3 regions of the Salipiger sp. D13 genome follow, and region 3 is predicted to be linked to each of the others. Evidence: riboswitches for the same ligand, from Rfam matches in the RefSeq annotation. Region 3 holds a riboswitch; each other region holds the start of a gene.

Region 1 (7,129 bases), on a different contig from region 3:
CGGCCATCCGGTCGGCTTCGAACTGGATGTTGCCGTCCTCGTCGTAGAGGTTCAGCATCGCGTTCAGCGCGTGGTAGTCGAGACCCTGCGTCAGGCTGGCGTCAAGCATCTGTTTTCCCAGAAGGTTTCAAGCCCGGCGCGAACGCGGGCGATGTCGGTGTCTGTCCCCGCGAGCTCGAAGCGATAGAGCACGGGCACGTTGCATTTGGCCGCGATGACCTTGCCGGCCATCGCGAAGGTGTCGCCGAAGTTCCGGTTGCCGCCGGCGATCACGCCGCGCAGCAGGGTCCGGTTGGCTTCGATGTTCAGGAACCGGATGACCGGCTTCGCCACGGCGCCGCGGCCCTCTCCGTCGGCGTAGGTCGGGCAGACGAGCACGAAGGGCCCGGTCATCACCGGCGGCGCCGCGTCCTTGCGCAGCGGCAGACGCGTCGCGGGCAGGTCGAGCCGCGCGACGAAACGGGCGGTGTTGCCCGATCCGCTGGAGAAGTAGGCAAGGCCCGGCATCGGCGCGCGGTCCCGGCTCAGCCCAGCTGGCTGATCATGTCGGGACGGAAGCCCGCCCAGTGTGCCTCGCCGGCCACGACGACCGGGGCCTGACGGTAGCCCAGTCCCTGGACCATCTCCATCGCCTGCGCATCCTCGGTCAGGTCGATCAGGTCGAAGTCGATGCCGCGCGCCTCGAGCGCACGGGTGGTCGCGGTGCACTGCACGCAGGCGGGTTTGGAGTAGACGGTGACGCTCATGTTCTGTCCCTTTGCCGGTCTCTTGTCTCCGGGCGGAAGGGACACGGGAACAGCCCGCATGTGAGGCCGCACCACGCGCCCGGGCCCTCCGCCGCGGTCGTCGTTCATGCCCTGGCAGGTCTCCTGACTTGCGGCTCGAACGCCCCGTCGTCCGCCTTCCCGGTGTGCGCTGACACCAGTGGATCGGACCGGGGCTTGCCACTTACAGTTGCGGGGGCAGTGCCGGATCTTCACCGGCTTCCCTCTTAGCCCGCGAGGTGACTCGCGGGAACCAAAGCACCTGCATGTTGCGGTCCGGGGCGCAGGGTTGTCAATATATCGACGTATCTTTCCTCGCGATAACTCCCGGCCTCCAAGGACAGGGCCAGCTTCCGACGCCTGCAAGAGACTGGACTCCGCCGCCCCGGCATGGAAAATATCGCCCTGATGGTGCCGCCCGGAAACGGGTGGCTGAAAAGGGAACGCGGTGCGGGCTGACTGCCCAATGCCGCGACTGCCCCCGCAACTGTAGGCGGAGAGCGGTTCCGATACGCACCACTGGACCAAGGGTCCGGGAAGGTTCGGAACAGCGACGACCCGCAAGTCAGGAGACCTGCCATCTCCGGCGCGGCTTCCGCGCCGCAGTCACCTTGACCCTGGCGGGGAGCCATGGGCGCGGAGGCAAAGATGGAGACGACCCGTCCGCCAGATGCCGCACGTCCGGTCCCCGCATGCGATGCGCGGAGGGCGCTATGCTTCTCGAAAGAACACTCATGACACTGCAAAGCCGGGCGGAGACGCCCGAACGGGCGCGGGAACTTGGCAGGCTCGGCTTCCTGCAATGGATGATGTTCCTGCGCTCCGACGCAAACTACCCGCACGAGGCCAACCGCGCCTTGGCGATGGCCGCGCCGTTCGAGACGACGGACCCGGCGGTCGCGGTCTTCACCGGGCTCGTGCGGCAGTCATTGGACGGCAGGGCGCACCCCATGGCCGTGCCCCTGCCCCGCCCGCGTCGCCGGGGTGGTGCCCGCGCACGCCGGGAACTGCTCTGAGGCCGGCACCGACAACATGAGCGCGCCTCATGTTAAGGGCGAATATTATGGGTTTGATCGTTGGGTCGCCTGTTGGTTATGTAGGCCCTTCCGAAAGGCAGGTTCGACATGATCAACTTCTCGCTCCCGATTTCCGAAAGCTACGAGGCCCTTCAGGCCGCGGCGCGTGAGCGCATCCTGATACTCGACGGCGCCATGGGCACGATGATCCAGACGCTGAACATGACCGAAGAGGATTTCACGGCCAAGGGCCACATCCACGGCCCGGGCTGTCGCCATCACCATTCGGACCACCCGCAGAAGGGCAACAACGACCTGCTGGTGCTGACCCAGCCGCAGGCGGTCGAGGACATCCAGCTCGAGTTCGCCCTTGCCGGGGCGGACATCCTCGAGACGAACACGTTCTCCTCGACCACCATCGCGCAGGCGGACTACGGGCTCGAGGATGCGGTGCATGACCTCAACGTCGCCGGCGCACAGGGCGCGCGGCGTGCCGCCGAGCGCGCGCAGGCGATCGACGGCAAGCGCCGCTACGTGGCCGGCGCGGTCGGCCCGACCAACCGGACCGCCTCGATCAGCCCCGACGTGAACGACCCCGGCTACCGGGCGGTGACCTTCGACGACCTGCGGATCGCCTACGGCCAGCAGATCGACGGGCTGATCGAAGGGGGGGCCGACCTGATCCTGATCGAGACGATCTTCGACACGCTGAACGCCAAGGCGGCGATCTTCGCCGCGTTCGAGAGCTTCGCCAAGGTCGGCCGGCGCCTGCCCATCATGATCTCGGGGACCATCACCGACGCCTCCGGGCGCATGCTGTCGGGCCAGACCCCGACCGCCTTCTGGCACTCGGTGCGTCATGCCCGCCCCTTCACCGTGGGCCTCAACTGCGCCCTCGGTGCCGATGCGATGCGCCCCCACCTGACGGAACTCGCGGGTGTCGCCGACACCTTTGTCTGTGCCTACCCGAACGCCGGCCTTCCGAACGCCTTCGGCGCCTACGACGAGACCCCCGACCAGACCGCGGCGCTTGTCGAGGTGTTCGCAAAGGAGGGGCTGATCAACGTGGCCGGCGGCTGCTGCGGCACGACTCCCGATCACATCCGCGCCATCGCAGAGCGCGTCGCGGCCCATCCGCCGCGCAAACTGAAGGAGCTTGCAGATGCCTGAACCGCTGCTTCGCCTCTCCGGCCTCGAACCCTTTGTGCTGACCAGCGACATCCCCTTCGTCAACGTGGGCGAGCGGACGAATGTCACCGGCTCGGCCAAGTTCCGCAAGCTGATCACCAACCGCGACTATGCGACCGCGCTCGACGTGGCCCGCGACCAGGTCGAGAACGGCGCCCAGATCATCGACGTCAACATGGACGAGGGCCTGATCGACTCGAAGCAGGCCATGATCGATTTCCTGAACCTCGTCGCCGCCGAGCCCGACATCGCCCGTGTGCCGGTGATGATCGACAGCTCCAAGTGGGAGGTGATCGAGGCCGGTCTCAAGTGCGTTCAGGGCAAGCCGGTGGTAAACTCCATCTCGCTCAAGGAGGGCGAGGAGAACTTCATCCACCAGGCCTCGCTGTGCCTCGCCTACGGCGCCGCCGTCGTCGTCATGGCGTTTGACGAGCAGGGCCAGGCCGACACCTTCGAGCGCAAGACCGAGATCTGCGCCCGCGCCTACAAGGTGCTGACGGAAAAGGTCGGCTTCCCGCCCGAGGACATCATTTTCGACCCGAACGTCTTCGCCGTCGCGACCGGCATCGAGGAGCACGACAACTACGGCGTCGATTTCATCGAGGCCACGAAGTGGATCCGCGAGAACCTGCCGCACTGCCACGTCTCGGGCGGGGTCTCGAACCTGTCGTTCTCGTTCCGCGGCAACGAGCCCGTGCGCGAGGCGATGCACGCGGTCTTCCTCTACCATGCCATCAAGGTCGGCATGGACATGGGGATCGTGAACGCCGGGCAGCTGGCGGTCTACGACCAGATCGACCCCGAGCTGCGCGAAGCCTGCGAAGACGTGGTGCTGAACCGTACGCCCGCCAACGGCGGCACACCCACCGAGAACCTTCTCGATATCGCCGGGCGCTACAAGGGAGACAAGCGCGAAGCGAAGAAGCGCGACCTGACGTGGCGCGAGTGGCCGGTCGAGAAGCGGCTGGAACACGCGCTGGTCAACGGTATCACCGAGTTCGTCGACGAGGACACCGAGGCCGCCCGCGTTGCCGCCGAAAAGCCGCTCGACGTGATCGAGGGGCCGCTGATGGCCGGCATGAACGTGGTCGGCGACCTGTTCGGCGCGGGCAAGATGTTCCTGCCGCAGGTGGTGAAATCCGCGCGCGTGATGAAACAGGCGGTGGCGGTGCTGCTGCCCTACATGGAAGCCGAGAAGGAAGGGAAGCGCGACAGCGCGGGCCGCGTCCTGATGGCGACCGTGAAGGGCGACGTGCACGACATCGGCAAGAACATCGTCGGTGTCGTTCTGGCCTGCAACAACTACGACATCATCGACCTTGGCGTGATGGTGCCGCCGCAGAAGATCCTCGAGGAGGCCAAGGCCCACGATGTCGACATCATCGGGCTGTCCGGTCTCATCACGCCTTCGCTCGACGAGATGGTCCATCTTGCCTCGGAGCTCGAGCGCGAGGGCTTCGACATGCCACTGCTGATCGGCGGGGCGACCACCTCGAAGGTGCACACGGCGGTGAAGATCTCGCCGCAATACTCCAAGAGCCAGGCGATCTACGTCACCGACGCCAGCCGCGCCGTGGGCGTCGTCTCGTCGCTGCTGAACAAGACGCAGCGGCAGGACTACATCGACAACATCCGCTCGGAATACGCGGAAGTGGCCGAACGGCACGAGCGCTCGGAACGGGCCAAGCAGCGCCTGCCGCTGGCCGCCGCACGGGCCAACGCGATGAATATCGACTGGACGGACTACAAGGCGACCGAGCCGGAATTCACCGGGTCGAAGGTGATCGAGGGCTGGGATCTCGCCGAGATTGCCAACTACATCGACTGGACCCCGTTCTTCCAGACGTGGGAGCTCAAGGGCGTCTACCCGCGCATTCTCGACGACGAGAAATACGGCGAAGCCGCGCGCGGCCTGTTCGACGACGCGCAGGAGATGCTGAAGAAGATCATCGCGGAGAAGTGGTTCAACCCCCGGGCCGTCATCGGCTTCTGGCCCGCCAATCGCGACGGCGACGACATTCGCCTCTTTGGCGATGCCGCGCGCTCGGAGCCCCTTGCAACGCTGCACACGCTGCGCCAGCAGACCTCGAAGCGGAAGGACCGCCCGAACCTCGCACTGGCCGACTTCGTCGCCCCCGAGGGCACCCCGGACTGGGTGGGCGGCTTCGTCGTCACCGCCGGCCCCGAGGAGATCGCCATCGCCGAGGACTACGAGCGGCGCGGAGACGATTACGGGGCGATCATGGTCAAGGCCCTCGCCGACCGCTTCGCCGAGGCAATGGCCGAGATGATGCACCAGAAGGTTCGGACCGAGCACTGGGGCTATGCCAAGGACGAAAGCTACGACCCGCAGGAGCTGATCGGCGAACCCTATGACGGCATCCGCCCGGCGCCCGGCTATCCGGCCCAGCCCGATCATACCGAGAAACGGACACTCTTCGACCTGCTCGACGCCACGACCCACACCGGGGTCGAACTGACCGAAAGCATGGCGATGTGGCCCGGCTCGTCGGTGTCGGGGCTCTATATCGGGCATCCCGATGCCTACTACTTCGGCGTGGCCAAGGTCGAACGCGACCAGGTCGAAGACTATGCAGCGAGGAAGGGCATGACCGTCGAGGAGGCCGAGCGCTGGCTGGCCCCGATCCTGAACTACCGCCCGGGCGACATGAAGGCGATCGCGGCGGAGTAAACCGCCCGGCCCCGCGCGGGCCGGTCTGCGGCCCCGGGCGCGACCCGGGGCCCTCAATCAGGCGCATGTGTCCTTTCGGAGCGCGTCGCGTCCCGGCTCATGCTCTGGATATGCCCTCGCCGGGCGCGGCCTGCCTTCGTGGCTGGCGCCTGTCGCTTAGCTCCTGGTGGCGGAAAGCCCGGCGAGCAACACCCTGACCAGCCGACGCAACGCGGCTTCCCGGTCCGGGTCGGGACCGGGGGCGATCAGCGACGGATGCAGAAACGCCGTCAGAGCCTCGTCGAGCATTGCGGCCTCGGCACGTCCGCCAAGCCCCGCTTCCTCGACCAGCCCGGTCAGCTCGGAGCACAGCAGCGCCATGTGGTCCCGGATCACCGGACGCTCGCCCGCCGTCGCCTCGTTGAAGCCGTAGAAGATCTCCGGATCCGATTTCACCCTCCCGCTCTTGATGCGGTAGCGCTCCACGAACCATGCCTCGATCCGCTCCACGGCCGGCCCCGGCCCCTCACAGATGCGGGCGGTGCGCTGCCGGGCATCGGCCAACCAGCTGTCGGTCACCGCATCGAGAAGCGCCGCCTTGTCGCGGAAATGCGCGTAGAGCGCAGCGTGGCTGACCCCCATCTCGCGCGCCACATCCGCGAGCCGAAGCTTCGAGAACCCGTGCTCGCGGATGCGCGCCACGGCGATTTCGGTGGCACGCTGTCGCGCCGCTTCGGGGCTCAGACCTGTCCGGGGCAAATCGCTCCTCCTTGACCTTCGAGCATACGGCGATTACAAAAATAATAAAATGTAATCAACCGCCCGCGCGTCCGGCCTCCGAAAGGGCACGGAATTCGCGGGTTTCTCATTGTCGACATCCCTGCGCGGCCCCCTTGCGCCTCAGGCCGAGGCGGCGCTGCCGCGTCATGCGTTTCGTCAAACCGAAAGACTGCATCATGCTGAGCCTGCTCAAGGATTCCCGGGCCGTCGCGCTGCTTCTCGCGGCGTCGCTGACGATTCTCTCCAACAGTCTTATCAGTCCGTCCCTCCCCGGCATCCAGGCGCGTTTCGCCGACGAGGAGAACGCGGCCCTTCTGTCACGGCTGCTCGTGACGGCGCCGTCGCTGATGGTGGCGATTCTGGCCCCCTTCGCCGGTGCGCTGGCCGACCGCTTCGGTCGCCGCCTCCAGCTTCTTCTCGGCGTCGCGCTCTTCGCCGTCGCGGGCACCGCCGGGCTCTACATCCCCTCGCTGAAGCTGCTGTTCGTCAGCCGTCTGTTCCTCGGCGTGGCCGTGGCGATGATCATGACCGCGCAGACCGCCCTGATCGGGGATTACTTCAAGGGCGAGAAGCGCAGCAACTTCATGGGACTTCAGATCGCGGCCACGAACTTCGGAGGGCTGGTCCTGCTGGTGCTGGCGGGCTGGCTCGCCTCGTTCTCGGCGCTGGCGCCCTTCGCGATCTACGGCATTGCGCTGGTCTACCTTCCG
Region 2 (7,129 bases), on a different contig from region 3:
GCGCTCGCCCAGAGCAGCCGCGAGGGCCGCGCGCCGCAGAGCGGGCGCAGCAGGTGCGGCACCACGAGGCCGACGAAGCCCACGGCGCCGGCGACGGCGGTCGCCGCGCCCACGGCGGCGGCGGTGCCAAAGAGCAGCCGGAGCCGCAGGCCGGTCATGGAGATGCCGAGCGCCTCGGCGCCGTCCTCGCCCAGCGTCAGCGCGTCGAGCCCGCGCCCCAGCGTCAGCAGCACCGCGCCACCGAGCGCCACGAGCGGCGCGGCAAGCGCGAGATGGGTAAGCGAGCGGTCGGCGACCGAGCCCATCATCCAGAAGACGATCTCGAAGGTGGCGTAGGGGTTCGAGGACAGGTTGAGCGCCAGCGAGGTCAGCGCGCCGGCCAGCGCCGAGACCGCGATGCCTGCGAGGATCAGCGTCAGCGAGCCGCCGCGTGGCCCGGCGAGCAGCAGGATCAGCGCCACCGCGCCAAGCGCGAAGAGCAGCGCCATCAGCGGCAGCGCCAGCGCAAAGGCGGCCGAGAGGCCGGTCTGCAGCGCGGCAACGGCCCCGAGCGCCGCCGATCCCGACACGCCGATCAGCCCTGGCTCGGCCAGCGGGTTGCGCAGGTAGCCCTGCATCGCCGCGCCGGAAAGCCCCAGCGCCGCGCCGACCAGCGCCGCGAGCGCGGTGCGCGGCAGGCGGATCTCCTGCATGACCATGACGTTCAGCGGGTCGCCGGTGCCCAGCAGCCCGCCCAGCACGGCCGGCAGGGGCAGCGGCGCGTAGCCGAGCGAGAGCGAGGCCAGCAGCAGCGCGCAGACCAGCGTCGAGAGGGAGAGCGCCAGCCTCATCGCGCGGCCTGCCAATCGCGGCGCATCGCGCGCATCGCGGCCACGGCATCAAGCGCGGCGGGGGCGCCGCAGATCCAGTTCGGGCTGTCGACGACCTGCCGCAGCGCGCCGGTCGCCTGCAGGGCCGGGTGGCGCAGAAGCTCGGTGGCCTGAGCCGGGCTGTCGTAGGGCTTGCTCACGAGGATCAGGTCCGGATCGGCGAGCACCAGCGCCTCGAGCGGCAGCCGGGCGCCGTAGGGCATGCCCTGCGCCTCGGCGAGGGTGGTCATGCCGGCGGCCTCCAGGATGTCTCCGGTCAGGCTCTCGCTGCCCGCGGTCTCGTTGAACGGCATGTAATAGGCCACGACGGGGCGCTCCTTCGGGTCGTCGCGCAGGTCCGACAGGCGGGCGTCGAAGGCCGCCAGCACCTCGGCGGCGCGGTTCTCGCGGCCCAGCAGCCGGCCCATGCGGCGGATGTTGTCGCGCGCATCCTCGAGCGAGCGGGCGGGCTCGAACCGTTCGACGCGGTAGCCCAGCGTCTCGAGCATGTCGGTGGCGGCGCGGGCGGTGTAGCTGCCGGCGAGCACGAGGTCGGGCTCGAGCAGCACGATCTGTTCGGCGGCGGCTTTGTTGACGGGCACCGCGCGCGCCGCCTCGGCCATCGCCGAGCTGCGCGGATCGCGGGCCAGCGGCGACACCGAGACAAGCTGCCCCGGCGCGCCGAGCAGCAGCGCCAGCTGGTCGGTGCAGACGTTGAGCGAGACGACCCGCTCCGGTGCCGCACCGGCAAGCGCCGCCGCCCCCGCGAAGAGCAGGGCGGCGGCAGCGGATATGAGCCTAGAAGCTTGCACGGACCCCGAAATACCATGCCCGGTCGGATTGTCCGTAGCCGGGAACGGTCTGGTATTCCTCGTCGAACAGGTTCTCGACCCGCAGGTAGGCCTGCGTGCTGTCGGTGACGTCGTAGGTGACGGTGCTGTTGACCAACCCGTAGTCGTCGAGGCCCGAACGGTCGGCCTCGTAGCGGCCGGTGACCGAGAGCCGCGCCCGGTCGGTGAGATCGGCGTGCAGCCCCAGCGCGAGGCTGTGCTCGGGCACCGAGGACTGCCAGCCGGAACTGTCGAGCGAGGCCGTCGACCAGCTGTCGGTCCAGGTGTAGCTGCCGTCGAGCGTCAGCCCCGGGCGCAGCTCGGTGCCGCCCGAAAGCTCGACCCCTTGCCGCGTGCTGGTGCCGTCGCGCTGGACGTAGGCATAGGACGTGTAGGAGTAGTCGATGATGTCCTCGGCCTCGATCACGAAGGCGGTGGCGCTCAGCCAGGCGGCGTCGCCCCAGCTTTTCTCGATGCCGATGTCGAAGCTTTTCGAGGTCTCGGGATCAAGCCCGCTGTTGCCGGAATAGACGTCGTAGAGCTCGTAGTTCGACGGCGCGCGGTAGCCGTTGGCGAGGTTGGCGCGCAGGCTCAGGTCGGGCCGGATCCGCCAGACGCCCGACAGCCGCCCTGTGGTGAAGCCGCCATACTCGGAGTGGTCGTCGTGGCGCACCGTCAGGCTCAGGTCGATGTCCGACGTGGGCTTCATGGTAAGCTCGGCGAAGAGCGAGTCGACCGTGCTGTCCTGTTCCTGCGACGACGCCGGGAAGGTGCCGAAGCGGGTGTTGTCGGCGTAATCCTCGATGGTGCGCTCGATGCCCGCGACCGCGCGGGTGGTGGGCGACAGGTCGAAGCCCGCCTGGTAGCGGTACTCGTGCCGGGTGCCCTCGTAGCGGTAGCGGAAATCGCTGCCCGAAGAGGTGCCTGTCAGCGTGCGGGTGATGTCGTACCAGCTGGCCGAGACCTCGTGGTCGAAGAGCCCGGTCGAAAACGACAGCGCGGCACGCAGGCCGTGGTCCTCGACGTCGGTCACGTCGTCGGGCGAGCCGTCGTAGACCATGCCGCTCATGGCTTCGTCGTAGTCGTATTGCGCTTCCTGCGTGAAGCCCGAAAGCTCGAGCTGTGCCGCGCCGTCGCCAAGATCGTAGGTGCCCGAGAAGCTCAGGCGGCGGGCCTCAAAGCCGTCTTCCTCGTCGTTGCCGTCGTTCTCATCGGCCGCCGAGAAGCCGTCGGAGCGGACGTAGGAGAGCGTGACCGCGGTCTCGTGACCTTCGCCACGGTTGAACAGCGTCACCGCGCTGCGAAGCGTCTCGTAGCTGCCGTATTCGGCGAAGGCCTCGGCGCTCAGCCCGTCGCGGCTGGCGCGCTTGGTGGTGATGTTTATGGCGCCGCCGATCGCCTCGGAGCCGTAGCGGGCCGACTGCGAGCCGCGCACGATCTCGATCTGGCTGATGTCGCCGGCGGTGAGCCCGCCGAAGTCGAAGGCGACCTGCGTGCCCGAAGGGTCCGACACGTCGATGCCATCCACCCGCACCGCGATGTTCTGCTGCGACACGCCCCGGATCGACACGCCGGCGTTGGTGCCCAGCGGCCCGTTCGAGCGGATCGACACGCCCGGCTGCCGCGCGAGGATGTCGAGCACGCGGGTGTCGCCGTCTTCCTCGAGCTCTTCCTCGGTGATGACCTCGACCGCAACGCCGGTCTGCAGCGGTGTCGTGGCCTCGTAGCCCACGTCGAGCAGAAGGGTGGGAAGTTCGTAGACATCTTCCTGTGCGAAGAGGGGAGCGGTGGTCAGCGCGAGCGCCGAGACCGAGGCGAGGGCATGTCTCATGCCTGTCTTCCTTTCCTGACCGATCCCCGCAAGCGGCAGGGCGGTGGTGAGATTTGTTCACGGAAAGGGCCTGTGGTCCCGCCGCGAACGATGCGAACGTCACCACGAACGGACAGACCGTTCCCCGTGGCGCGCCCCGCGCGAGGGGAGGGTGATCATCCTGGCAGGTCTCCTGACTTGCGGGTCGTTGCGTCGCTCGGGCCTTCCCGGGCTTTCACCCAGTGGCATGTTGCCGATGACGCTCGCCGCTCACAGTTGCGGGGGCAGTCGCGGGTTTGCACCGCGTTCCCTATTCTCCGGGGATGCCGGAACCAGAATGTCGCCGGGATACTGAAGCGGCGCCCGCCGCGCAAGAGACGTCTTGGGTGCCGGGGCGACCCGGTCCGGCGCATGTGTTCCGGCTGCACGGACCGGGCGCCCCGTTGCAGCGTCGCAGCGCTGCGTCGGGCCAGCTGTCGACGGCGCGTGAGTGATTCCCGCATAACGGGTATTTCCAACAAAAATTGAAATTTGATCAAATCTGAGAAAAGATTCTTTTTCTTGATCTGCAATAGGTTGTGTTGTGTCGCGAGGGTTACAGTTGAAAAACCTATATTTTCGGCGAAGCTTTTTCATATGCGGTGTTGCCGCAGACTGTGGAGGAGAAATTCGATATGCCAACTCAAGACATTACAGTGCGTGAGTATGTTGGTTCGCTGGCCAATGCGAACCTGCTGACCGACGATCCGACCTTGCTACTGACCGCCTTCTCCGGGGAGATGGAAGGCACATTGGCCGACAACGATGGCACGCTCGGAAGCGACGATACGCAAAGCACGTTCGAGGGCGACGACATCACCTATGTCGGCTCCGGCACGGCGCAGCCCGGGGTGGAGGCGCTCGGGGTGATCGTGCCACTCGGAACTCCTGTGCCGGTGATCGTTTTCGAGGCCAATGGCGCCACCTATTTCCACTACCCCGAGGGCGAGCCCTTCGTGACCGGGATCGTCGCCCTGATCCTCGATATCGAAGACACGCCGGGAGAGGTCTTCCCGAACCCCTACGAGGGGACCACGGCCGATGACATCTACGTCGGTGACTTCTTTGACAACACGATGACCGGCCGGCAGGGCGATGACCGCCTCGAAGGCGGCGGAGGCGATGACCGGATGTTCGGCGGTTCCGACGCCGATACGCTCTACGGCGACGAGGGCGACGACGTCATGACGGGCAACACCGGCGATGACGATCTCTACGGCGGCGATGGCGCCGATTTTGCCAGCGGCGGCAGCGGAAACGACTTCCTGGCAGGGCAGCTTGGCGATGACACGCTGTCCGGTGAAGACGGAGCCGACCGCATCTACGGCGGACGCGGGCAGGATTCCATCACCGGGGGCGAGGGATCGGACACGATCGCCGGCGGATACGAGGATGACACGATCTACGGTGAGGCCGGCGACGATTACCTGCTTGGCGACGAGGGCCGCGATACCCTGTTCGGGGGCTCCGGCAACGATACCGTCGAAGGTGGCGCCGAGGCCGACGAACTCTACGGCGGCGATGACGACGACCTGCTGCTCGGACGTGACGGCTCGGACCTGCTGCGGGGCGAGGACGGCAACGACCGGCTCTACGGCGGGCGTGGCTTCGACACGATCCAGGGCGGCACGGGGTCCGACACGATTGCGGGCGGCGGCGGCAACGACGCGATGTTCGGCGAGGCAGGCAACGACTACCTTCTCGGCAACGCTGGCGCCGACATGCTGTCGGGCGGTGGTGGCGACGACACGATGGTCGGTGGCGCGGGGGCGGACACCTTCGTGTTCAACACCTTCACCGTGGGCGAGACAGACCGGATCTCGGACTTTGAGGACGGTCTGGACGTGATCCAGATGAGGGGCGTCACCTACGACGACCTGACCATCACCCAGGACGGCGTCAGCTCCGAGATCTCGGTGGGCGGCCAGGTCATCGAGGTGTACGGCGTCGATGCGAGCGACCTGACCCAGGACGATTTCCTTTTCGTCTGAGACTTGGGGGCGGACGGCGCATCCGGTCGTCCGCCTCGCCTCCTTCTGATGCCCAGACTGAACCCTTCTTGATCGGACTCCAGGAGAGGTGCTGCGCGCGGTCGCTCCCTGTTCCAAAGAGACATGCGCGAGCTGCCGGATGCGTCACGCGGCACCGCCGCCACGCGTTCGGAAACAATCTGTTTCTAGGGCATTCGCGCTTTTGTGGCACGATGTGGGCAGCAACATGGTATCAAATGGGCGCGACGGACTGTGCCTCGATCCCCGGCCGCCGGGATGATCGCGCCAGCCGGAATGTGTTCTTGAGCGATGGGATTTACTGCAATGCCTGATTATTCGAAAGTTTTCACCTACGAGACCGAAGGACTTTCCTACACGGTTAGCCTGTATGAAGCAGATGGAAAATTCTACGCGGACATCGAAGTGCTCGACGGCGCCATGGACGTGAACGCCATCTACATCGGAGACGACGACTTCTCCGGGGACAGCGTGTCTCTCAGCGGTCCTCTCAACATGAACGGCGCCCAGCTCGACGGCGAGGCCATTCAGTGGGACGACGCCGAAAAGGTGAGCGACCCGGGTCTCGGAACCGAGGGCGAAGACAAGCAGTCCTATGTGTCGCAGGGCGATACGCTGACCCTCGAACTGGACGTCGATAGCCTCGACGCCATCGACGTCTTCGGCATCCGCGCAACGTCGACCACGACCGAAGAGGGGTCCATCAAGGCGGTTTCCGACGACCCGGAAGAGCCGGAGGAGCCCGGCGACGAGCCGACCTTCGAGAAGGTGTTCTTCGGCGTTTCCGCAGAGGGCGAGCCCGTGAACGGGATTTTCATCACCGGCGAGCCGATTGAGGGGTATCCCGACTCGCTTCCCGAGGGGCAGGAGGCGACCTTCGAGAATTACCTGAACTACTACGAGAACGAGATCGACGACGACGCCTACGACATCCCCTCGATTCAATCCATCGTCTTCTATGAGTTCAACGACGAGGGATATCCCGAAGAGCTGTTCAGCATCGAGGCGCCCGAAGGCGGGTTTGCCAACGCCGACGAGGTTCTCGACGCCTATGATGCGGCCATCGAGGCCGGCGCGCTCGACCTCTACGGTGCCGAGGGTGAAAGCCTCGAACTGATGGCCGCTCTCAGCCTCGACACCGACGAGGAGCCCGAAGAGGAGAGTCTCGAGGAGGCCGCTGCGCCGGAAGAGGACTTCGAACTGGCCTGAGCCGGGGCGCCGGCCACCGCCGCTTTGAGGCGACATCAAACGGGACCCGCGGATCTGATCGATCCCGCGGGTCTTTTGCGTTCGGCATGGCAGCTTGGCCAGCTTTCGGCAGGCAGGCACCTGTTCGCGGCTGCGGGACAGCGTCCGCAGGTGGTCTGCGAGGCGGCGGACGGAAGTGCGGGCGAACCTGCGAACGCGGAGAAGATCGTTCGTCATGGTCGCTTGGCGCACCTTGAAGCGGCCCGGACCGAGGAAGCTCGTTTCCGGTGGTGCCGCTTTTCCGGGAAGCGCTGGGGGCAGGGGCCGCAATGAGGAGCAATCTGTCGTCATTCGCTCCTTTTTCGCCGCAGGTGCGCCACGCGCAGGAGCGGGGTCGGCTTATGC
Region 3 (7,129 bases):
AGCGCGCGCTGCCAAGCGCGCCGTGCCGCGCGGGGAGACCAAGGTGCGCCGCCTCGGCCAAACAGGCGCGGAGTTCCGGAGGAAACCTGTCATGGGCCGCCATCGGATCGCCGATGCGGGTGCGGTCACGAAGGCTGCTGCATGCGTTTCCGCGCTGTGTGATCCGCGCCATTAGCCGGGCTCGACTGCGTCGATGACAGCAGTTGATATGTTTTGCCGCGTCGGGCGATAGGCGGCGAACGGTGGACCTCAGGCAGCAGGTCGTCGCGCAGAGTGCAGAAAATGCAGCCGATGGTCATCTCGACCAGCTTTTCCTCGGTCTGGCTCAGCTCGGCGCCGCCGTCGCGGAGGAGGTCCGTGTCGATGTTCACCTCGGACATGTCGTTGACGATGACCGCAACGTGACGGCCCTCGCGGTTGTTGAACACCCAGTTGAGAAGCGTCGTTTGTCTGGCGCCCAGAAAGCCAGAGAGGACTGTGACAGGGATGCGGGTGTCCGTTGATTGCATGCCGTGTCTCTTCGTGCCGGTAGTGTGGATCACGGACGGCCCCGCAGAGCCGCCCGCGAATGTCGGATCAGTGGGCCGTCATCTCCTGGGCGACCTCTTCGCCGCTCAGCTCGGCGGGATAGTAGGTCGGCCAGTTGGTCACTTCCTCGAGCAGCGCCGCCCGGTCGTCGCCCCAGTAGAGGTGGAAGTGCCCGGCGTCGGTGGGCGCGATCGCGTGGTCGCTGAACTGGATGAAGCCCGGCGCCTCGGCATCGCCGCCCGCCTTCTCGAAGATGTAGCGGACGCCGCGGTTGCCGGCCTCGTAGGTCAGCACCTCGTGGCCGTCATCCTCGTAGCGGCCCTGCACCGGCTCTCCGTCACGGAAGAAGATGACGCTATCGCCCTTGATCAGGATGCGGTCCACGTCGGTCGCATAGCCGGTCAGGTAGTAGCCCGTATATTCGGCCGCGGTCATGTCGCCGTGCTCGGCCTTGTGGGCCATGACCTCCTCAAGGGTGCCGTCCTGCAGCAGCGGGTAGACGGATTGCCAGTCGCCCTCCCAGTCAGAGAGGTCGCGAGCCTTGATCTGATCGTCGTCGAAGTAGCCGTTGTAGATGTCGTCGTCGCCGTGATCGTGGGCGTGTTCTTCGGAATGCTCGTGATCGTGGCCCGTCGCGCCGTCGCTGCCGCTTGCCGCGAAGGCCTGCGCGGAAAGGGCGAACAGTGCGCCGGCGGCGAGGATGCTGACGTGCTTGGCGAATGCCTGTTGCATGAGTGTCTCCTGTCATTACCGGGGATCGACGATCCCTACGATTCGTTATGTTATCACATAACATTTTGCTGGTAGCCTCAATCGACGGTGCAGACAACCGCATGATCAGGGATGCGCTCTGCACGAGCGGACAAGGGTCTGAGGAGAACGGCCTCGGGCCGACGTGTCAGGGCAGGCTCAGCCGCACCCTCCGACCGCCATGCACGGCATAGACTTGTCCGGTGATACGGCTTTGTTGCGCAAAGGCGGATGTAGGATTCATCTCGTGAATCCAGAGTGGTAGCTGGGGCGCCATGAGCAGACCTCTCCCGCCGAACTACAAGACCAAGAACTGGCCGGCCTACAACGAAGCGCTGAAGCAGCGTGGCTCCCTGACGATCTGGTTCGATCCGGACATGGTCTGGGTGCCGCGGCCCACAGGCAAGCAAGGCCGGCAGCGGCTATATAGCGACGCCGCGATCCAGACGTGCCTGACGATGAAGGTCCTCTTCGGCATGGCGCTCCGGCAGACGACCGGTTTCGTTGAAAGCCTCCTGCGCCTGGTCGGCCTCGACTGGGCGGTGCCGGATTTCAGCACGTTGAGCCGGCGCCAGAAGGCCTTGGTGGTGACCGTTCCCTACCGCGGCTCCGAGGGGCCGCTGAACCTGCTGATCGACAGCACCGGCATCAAGGCGGAAGGCGAAGGCGAATGGCACGCCCGCAAGCATGGTGGCGCGAAACGCCGCCTGTGGCGCAAGATTCACATAGGCGTCGATGAACAGACGCTGGAAATTCGGGCCATCGAGGTCACAGGGAGTAGGGTCGGCCCCTCTCGGCAGCATCCTGCGGATGCGCCTGCCGGGCAGTGGATGCGCCGATGCTGCCCGAGTTGCTGGATCAGATCCCGGCAGATGAGGAAGTCGCGTCAGTCACCGCGGACGGAGCATACGACACGCGCAAGTGCCACAACGCGGTCGCAGATCGAGGCGCACACGCCGTCATTCCGCCGCGCAAAAACGCCAAGCCGTGGAAGCCTTCGACCGCCGGCGCCATTGCCAGGAACGAGGCACTGCGCGCATCGAAATACCTCGGCCGCGCCATTTGGCGAAAGTGGAGCGGATACCACCGCCGAAGCCGCGCCGAGACGAAGATGCACTGCGTGAAGCTCTTGGGGCAGAGCCTCATGGCGCGCGACTTCGATCGCCAGGTCGCAGAACTCCAAGTCCGCGCCGCCGTGTTGAATGGCTACACTGCGCTCGGAATACCTGTCACCGAGCCCATGGGATAAGTGCGTCCGGGGAAAGGGGAAGTGCAGTCTTCAGCCTCTTTGCGCAACAAAGCCGAGCTACGCTCACGAAATAACCGCATGACCGAAGCCAGGCGGCACTTTCGAGGTCAATGCAAAATGAGTTGGCGATCCCCCGACACCTGCATCGACTTACCGACGTAGGATCGGGTGCCCTTGATCATCAGGGCCGGCATTCAGAACTCGACACCCTGCTGCGCCTTGATGCCGTCGCGGAACGGGTGCTTGATCAGGCTCATCTCGGTCACGAGGTCCGCCGCCTCGATCAGCTCGGGTTTGGCATTGCGCCCGGTGAGACAGACATGGGTCATCTCGGGCTTCGAGGTCAGAAGGAAATCGACCACCTCGTCGATATCGAGATAATCGTAGCGCAGCGCGATGTTGATCTCGTCGAGCAGCACGAAGCGGATCTCGGGATCAAGGATCTGCTCCTTTGCAATCTCCCAGCCCCTGCGGGCGGCGGCGATGTCGCGGTCGCGGTCCTGCGTCTCCCAGGTGAAGCCCTCGCCGGAGACGAAGAACCGGCATTCCTCAGAGAACCGCGAACGGATCATCTCGGCCTCGCCGGTGATCCAGGTGCCCTTGATGAACTGCACCACGGCGCAGGGCATCCCGTGCCCGATGCAGCGCAGGATCATCCCGAAACCCGACGAGGACTTGCCCTTGCCGTTGCCGGTATGCACGAGGATGAGCCCCTTCTCTCCGGTCTTGCCTTCCATCATGCGATCGCGCACCACCTTGATCTTCTTCATCTTTTCGTTGTGGCGGGCGGCGGTCTCGTCTGTCATTGCAATCTCCGGGCTTGACCTGTCTTTGAATTTCGCGCCATGTGGCCCGGTGTTGGTGCCTGTGTAAACAGGTGAAAAGGGAATGGTCAGCCTGCGATGCCTGTCGGCATTTCGGGTCAAGACAGCCGCCCCCGCGACCGTGAACGGAGAAGGTGCTTCGATGCCACTGGCCCAAGGGCCGGGAAGGTGGAGCACCGCAGGGCCATGTGCCCGGGATGCCGTGAGCCGGGAGACCTGCCAGCCCGAATGATGACCGACCGGACGGGGTGTGCCGGTGTCGGAGTGCGCCCGGCTGCCTGTTCTCGTGCGCGTTTCCGCCTGTGCCCCCGTTTGCCAAGCCGATGGGGCCGCGAGAATGAAAGACCTGCTTACGACCGAGACCGAGCTGCTGGTCTGCGTGACCTGCCGCCGCAAGGGTGCGCCGCCAGAAGACGCGCGGCGTCCGGGCCGCGTGCTGTTCGATGCCATCGCGGCTCAGGACAGGCCCGAGGGGCTGCGGGTGACCCCGGTCGAATGCCTGCAGAACTGTTCGCAATCCTGCACCGTCGCGCTGCGCGGGGGCGATGCGAAATGGACCTATGTCTTTTCCAACGTCGACGAGACCGAGCATGCCGCGATGATCGTCGCCGGCGCCGCGCAATATCACGCCGCGCCCGACGGGGTGATCCCGTGGCGCGAGCGCCCCGAGCATTTCAAGCGCAATTGCCTTGCGCGCATCCCTCCCCTCCGCCCCAAGGAGTCCTGATCCATGAGCGATCTGTCCAAGCTTCCCGTCACCGTGATCACCGGCTTTCTCGGCTCGGGAAAGACCACGCTGATTTCCCATCTGATGCGCAAGCCCGAGGGGCGGCGGCTTGCAGTGGTGGTGAACGAGTTCGGTGATGTCGGTGTCGACGGCGAGATCCTGCGCGGCTGCGCGATCCCCGACTGCCCCGCCGAGAACATCGTCGAACTGGCCAACGGCTGCATCTGCTGCACCGTGGCCGATGATTTCATTCCCACCATCGAGGCACTGATGGCGCTTGATCCGCGCCCCGATCACATCCTGATCGAGACCTCGGGCCTGGCGCTGCCGAAACCGCTGCTCAAGGCCTTCGACTGGCCGGACATCCGCGCGAAGATCACGGTCGACGGCGTGATCGCCCTTGCGGATGCCGAGGCGGTGGCGGCGGGCCGGTTTGCGCCCGACGTGGCGGCGGTGGATGCGCAGCGCGCCGCCGATGACAGCATCGACCACGAAACGCCGCTGTCCGAGGTATTCGAGGACCAGCTCTCCTGCGCCGACATCGTGCTGCTCACCAAGCCCGACCTCGCCGGGCCGGAAGGCGTCGCCAGGGCGCGCGAGATCGTCGCAGCGGAAGCCCCCCGCCCGCTGCCGGTGGTCGAGGTCGCGGAGGGCGTGGTGGATGCACGGGTGATCCTCGGGCTCGGGGCCGCCGCCGAGGCTGACCTCGACGCGCGTCCCAGCCACCACGATGGCGCCCCCGAGCATGACCACGACGATTTCGAGAGCATCGTGCTGTCGCTGGCCGAGGTGCCGGACGCGGCGGGTCTGGCCGCGCGGCTGGAACGTCTGGCGCGTGAGCACGACATCCTGCGGATCAAGGGCTACGCCGCCGTCTCGGGCAAGCCGATGCGGCTGCTGGTGCAGGCGGTGGGCGCGCGGGTGCGTCACCAGTACGACCGCATGTGGGGCACGGACGAGGCGCGCAACGGTCAGCTGGTGATCATCGCCGAGCATGACCGGCTCGACGCCGCGGCGCTGCGCGCGGCACTGGCCCCCGCGACGGCGGGCTGAGCCGATGCACGTCGTCTTCCGCGAAAGCCACGGGCTCGAGGACAGCGCGGTTCCGACCGACCTCGCGCAGGATCCGGCGGATCTGGTGGTTCTGTCCTTTTCGGACAGCGATCTGGGGGCCTTTGCGGAAGGCTGGCACCGGGCGGCCGGCGGCCTGCCCTCGCTGCGGCTTGCGAACCTGTCGGCGCTGCGGCACCCGCTGTCGGTCGACACCTATGTCGAGCGGACGCTGGCGGGGGCGAAGGGCATCCTCGTGCGGCTGATCGGTGGGATGCCCTACTGGGACTACGGGCTGCGGCAGGTGCAGGCGCTGGCCCGGGCGCGCGGCATCGCGCTGGCGGTGCTGCCCGCCGATGGGCGGGAAGATGCGCGGCTGGATTCGGTCTCGACCCTGCCGATCTCGACCCTGCGCCGGCTGGCGGAGCTGTGCGACACCGGCGGCGCCGTGGCCGCGCAGGCGGCGCTGGCGCAGATGGCGCTGGCCTCGGGGCTTTACGCCGCGCCGGTGCCGGGATCGAAGGCGCTGCCGGTGGTCGGGTTCTGGACGCCGGAGTGTGGCGCGATGTCGCCTTCGGCGGCGAGAGGCGCTGCCCCTCGCGCTCCCCGGCGTATTTCTGGAAAGATGAAAGGGCGACGGGTGCTGGTGGTGTTCTACCGCTCCTACATCGTGTCCGCCGACGTGGCCCCTGTGGAAGCTCTGTTCAGCGCCTTTCGTGCAGAGGGGGCAGAGGTGACCGGGCTTTATGCCCCATCGCTGAAGGGGGCGAGTGCCGGGCCGCTGGCGGAGGCGATCCGGGAGGCCGCGCCCGATGTCATCGTCAATCTCACCGCATTTTCCGCCGCCTCGGGCGAGTCCGCGCCGGTGCTGGACGCGGCGGGCGTACCGGTGTTCCAGGCGGTGATGGCGACCTCGTCGCGCGAGGCGTGGGCAGGGGCGGAGCGCGGTCTTTCGCCTGCCGACCTCGCGATGCACGTGGTGTTGCCCGAGGTCGATGGGCGGCTGATGGGCGGGGTGATCTCGTTCAAGCAGGCGGGCCGGCGCGACCCGGCGCTGCAACATGCGCTGACGCGGCATTGCCCCGAACCCGCGCGCATTGCTGCGCTGGTGGCGCGAGTCGGCGGCTGGATGGCGCTCGCGGGACAGGCGCCCGCGGAACGCCGGGTGGCGCTGATGCTCTCGACCTATCCCGGCAAGGACTGGAACCTTGGCCATGCGGTGGGGCTCGACGCGCTCGCCTCCGCCGAGGCGATCCTGTCGGACCTGCGCGACGCCGGCCATGACGTGCCGCCCTTTGCCGCGCTCGAGGCCGGCCTGCAGGCCGAGGAGATCCGCCTGCCGCTGGAGCGCTACCGCGCTGCGCTGGAGGCCCTGTCGCCGCAGTTGCGCGCGGGTCTGGCCGAGGCCTGGGGGGCGCCGGAAGAGGATGCTCTCTGCCGCGACGGCGCCTTCCACATCACCGGACTGCGCCTTGGCAAGGCGCTGGTGCTGCTGCAACCGGAGCGCGGCACCCCGGCACGGCGTGCGGAGGAGTACCACGATCTCTCGCGCCTGCCCTGCCACGCCTATGTCGCGCTTTACCTCTGGCTGCGCGAAGAGGCAGACGCGCTGGTCCACATCGGCGCCCATGGCACGCTGGAATGGCTGCCGGGCAAGTCGGTCGCCCTTTCGGATGACTGCTGGCCCGAGGTACTGACCGGCGCGCTGCCGGTGCTCTACCCGTTCATCGTCAACGATCCCGGCGAGGCGGCACAGGCCAAGCGGCGCATCGGGGCGCTGACCCTCGGGCATCTGCCGCCGCCCCTGCGCGAGACCGGAACGCCCGACAGGCTCGGCCCGCTGGAGGCGCTGCTGGACGAGTTTTCCACCGCCGACGGCCTCGACCCGCGCCGCCGCGACAGGCTCATGCAGGACATCCGGGCCGAGGCGCAGGCGCGGGGTCTCGGGGCCGATCTGGGGCTGGGCGAGGTCTGCGGCGCCGAGGCGATCACCCGCATCGA

What was found. A riboswitch is a leader RNA that binds a small molecule or an ion and turns the genes downstream of it on or off. The one in region 3 is predicted to bind cobalamin.
Region 1: another riboswitch for cobalamin. It lies ahead of D6860_RS09390 (hypothetical protein); the one in region 3 lies ahead of D6860_RS11245 (DUF1636 family protein).
Region 2: another riboswitch for cobalamin. It lies ahead of D6860_RS17470 (TonB-dependent receptor plug domain-containing protein); the one in region 3 lies ahead of D6860_RS11245 (DUF1636 family protein).

The regions. Positions count from the first base shown of each region.
Region 1 covers NZ_ML112593.1:187,878-195,006, forward strand. The annotation lists gene nrdE (class 1b ribonucleoside-diphosphate reductase subunit alpha) at 1-109, opposite strand, end outside; gene nrdI (class Ib ribonucleoside-diphosphate reductase assembly flavoprotein NrdI) at 91-507, opposite strand; gene nrdH (glutaredoxin-like protein NrdH) at 525-746, opposite strand; cobalamin riboswitch at 842-1,037, opposite strand; cobalamin riboswitch at 1,157-1,361, shown strand; gene D6860_RS09390 (hypothetical protein) at 1,499-1,780, shown strand; gene D6860_RS09395 (homocysteine S-methyltransferase family protein) at 1,889-2,950, shown strand; gene metH (methionine synthase) at 2,943-5,660, shown strand; gene D6860_RS09405 (TetR/AcrR family transcriptional regulator) at 5,817-6,398, opposite strand; gene D6860_RS09410 (MFS transporter) at 6,596-7,129, shown strand, end outside.
Region 2 covers NZ_ML112611.1:10,808-17,936, forward strand. The annotation lists gene D6860_RS17460 (FecCD family ABC transporter permease) at 1-830, opposite strand, end outside; gene D6860_RS17465 (ABC transporter substrate-binding protein) at 827-1,660, opposite strand; gene D6860_RS17470 (TonB-dependent receptor plug domain-containing protein) at 1,647-3,509, opposite strand; cobalamin riboswitch at 3,654-3,840, opposite strand; gene D6860_RS17475 (calcium-binding protein) at 4,184-5,518, shown strand; gene D6860_RS17480 (hypothetical protein) at 5,843-6,745, shown strand.
Region 3 covers NZ_ML112595.1:98,099-105,227, forward strand. The annotation lists gene D6860_RS25980 (DUF6525 family protein) at 1-65, opposite strand, end outside; gene D6860_RS25985 (DUF6525 family protein) at 1-172, opposite strand, end outside; partial or broken gene D6860_RS11225 (GTP-binding protein) at 189-509, opposite strand; gene D6860_RS11230 (ZinT family metal-binding protein) at 577-1,260, opposite strand; partial or broken gene D6860_RS11235 (IS5 family transposase) at 1,554-2,527, shown strand; gene cobO (cob(I)yrinic acid a,c-diamide adenosyltransferase) at 2,722-3,333, opposite strand; cobalamin riboswitch at 3,370-3,590, shown strand; gene D6860_RS11245 (DUF1636 family protein) at 3,689-4,078, shown strand; gene cobW (cobalamin biosynthesis protein CobW) at 4,082-5,131, shown strand; gene cobN (cobaltochelatase subunit CobN) at 5,136-7,129, shown strand, end outside.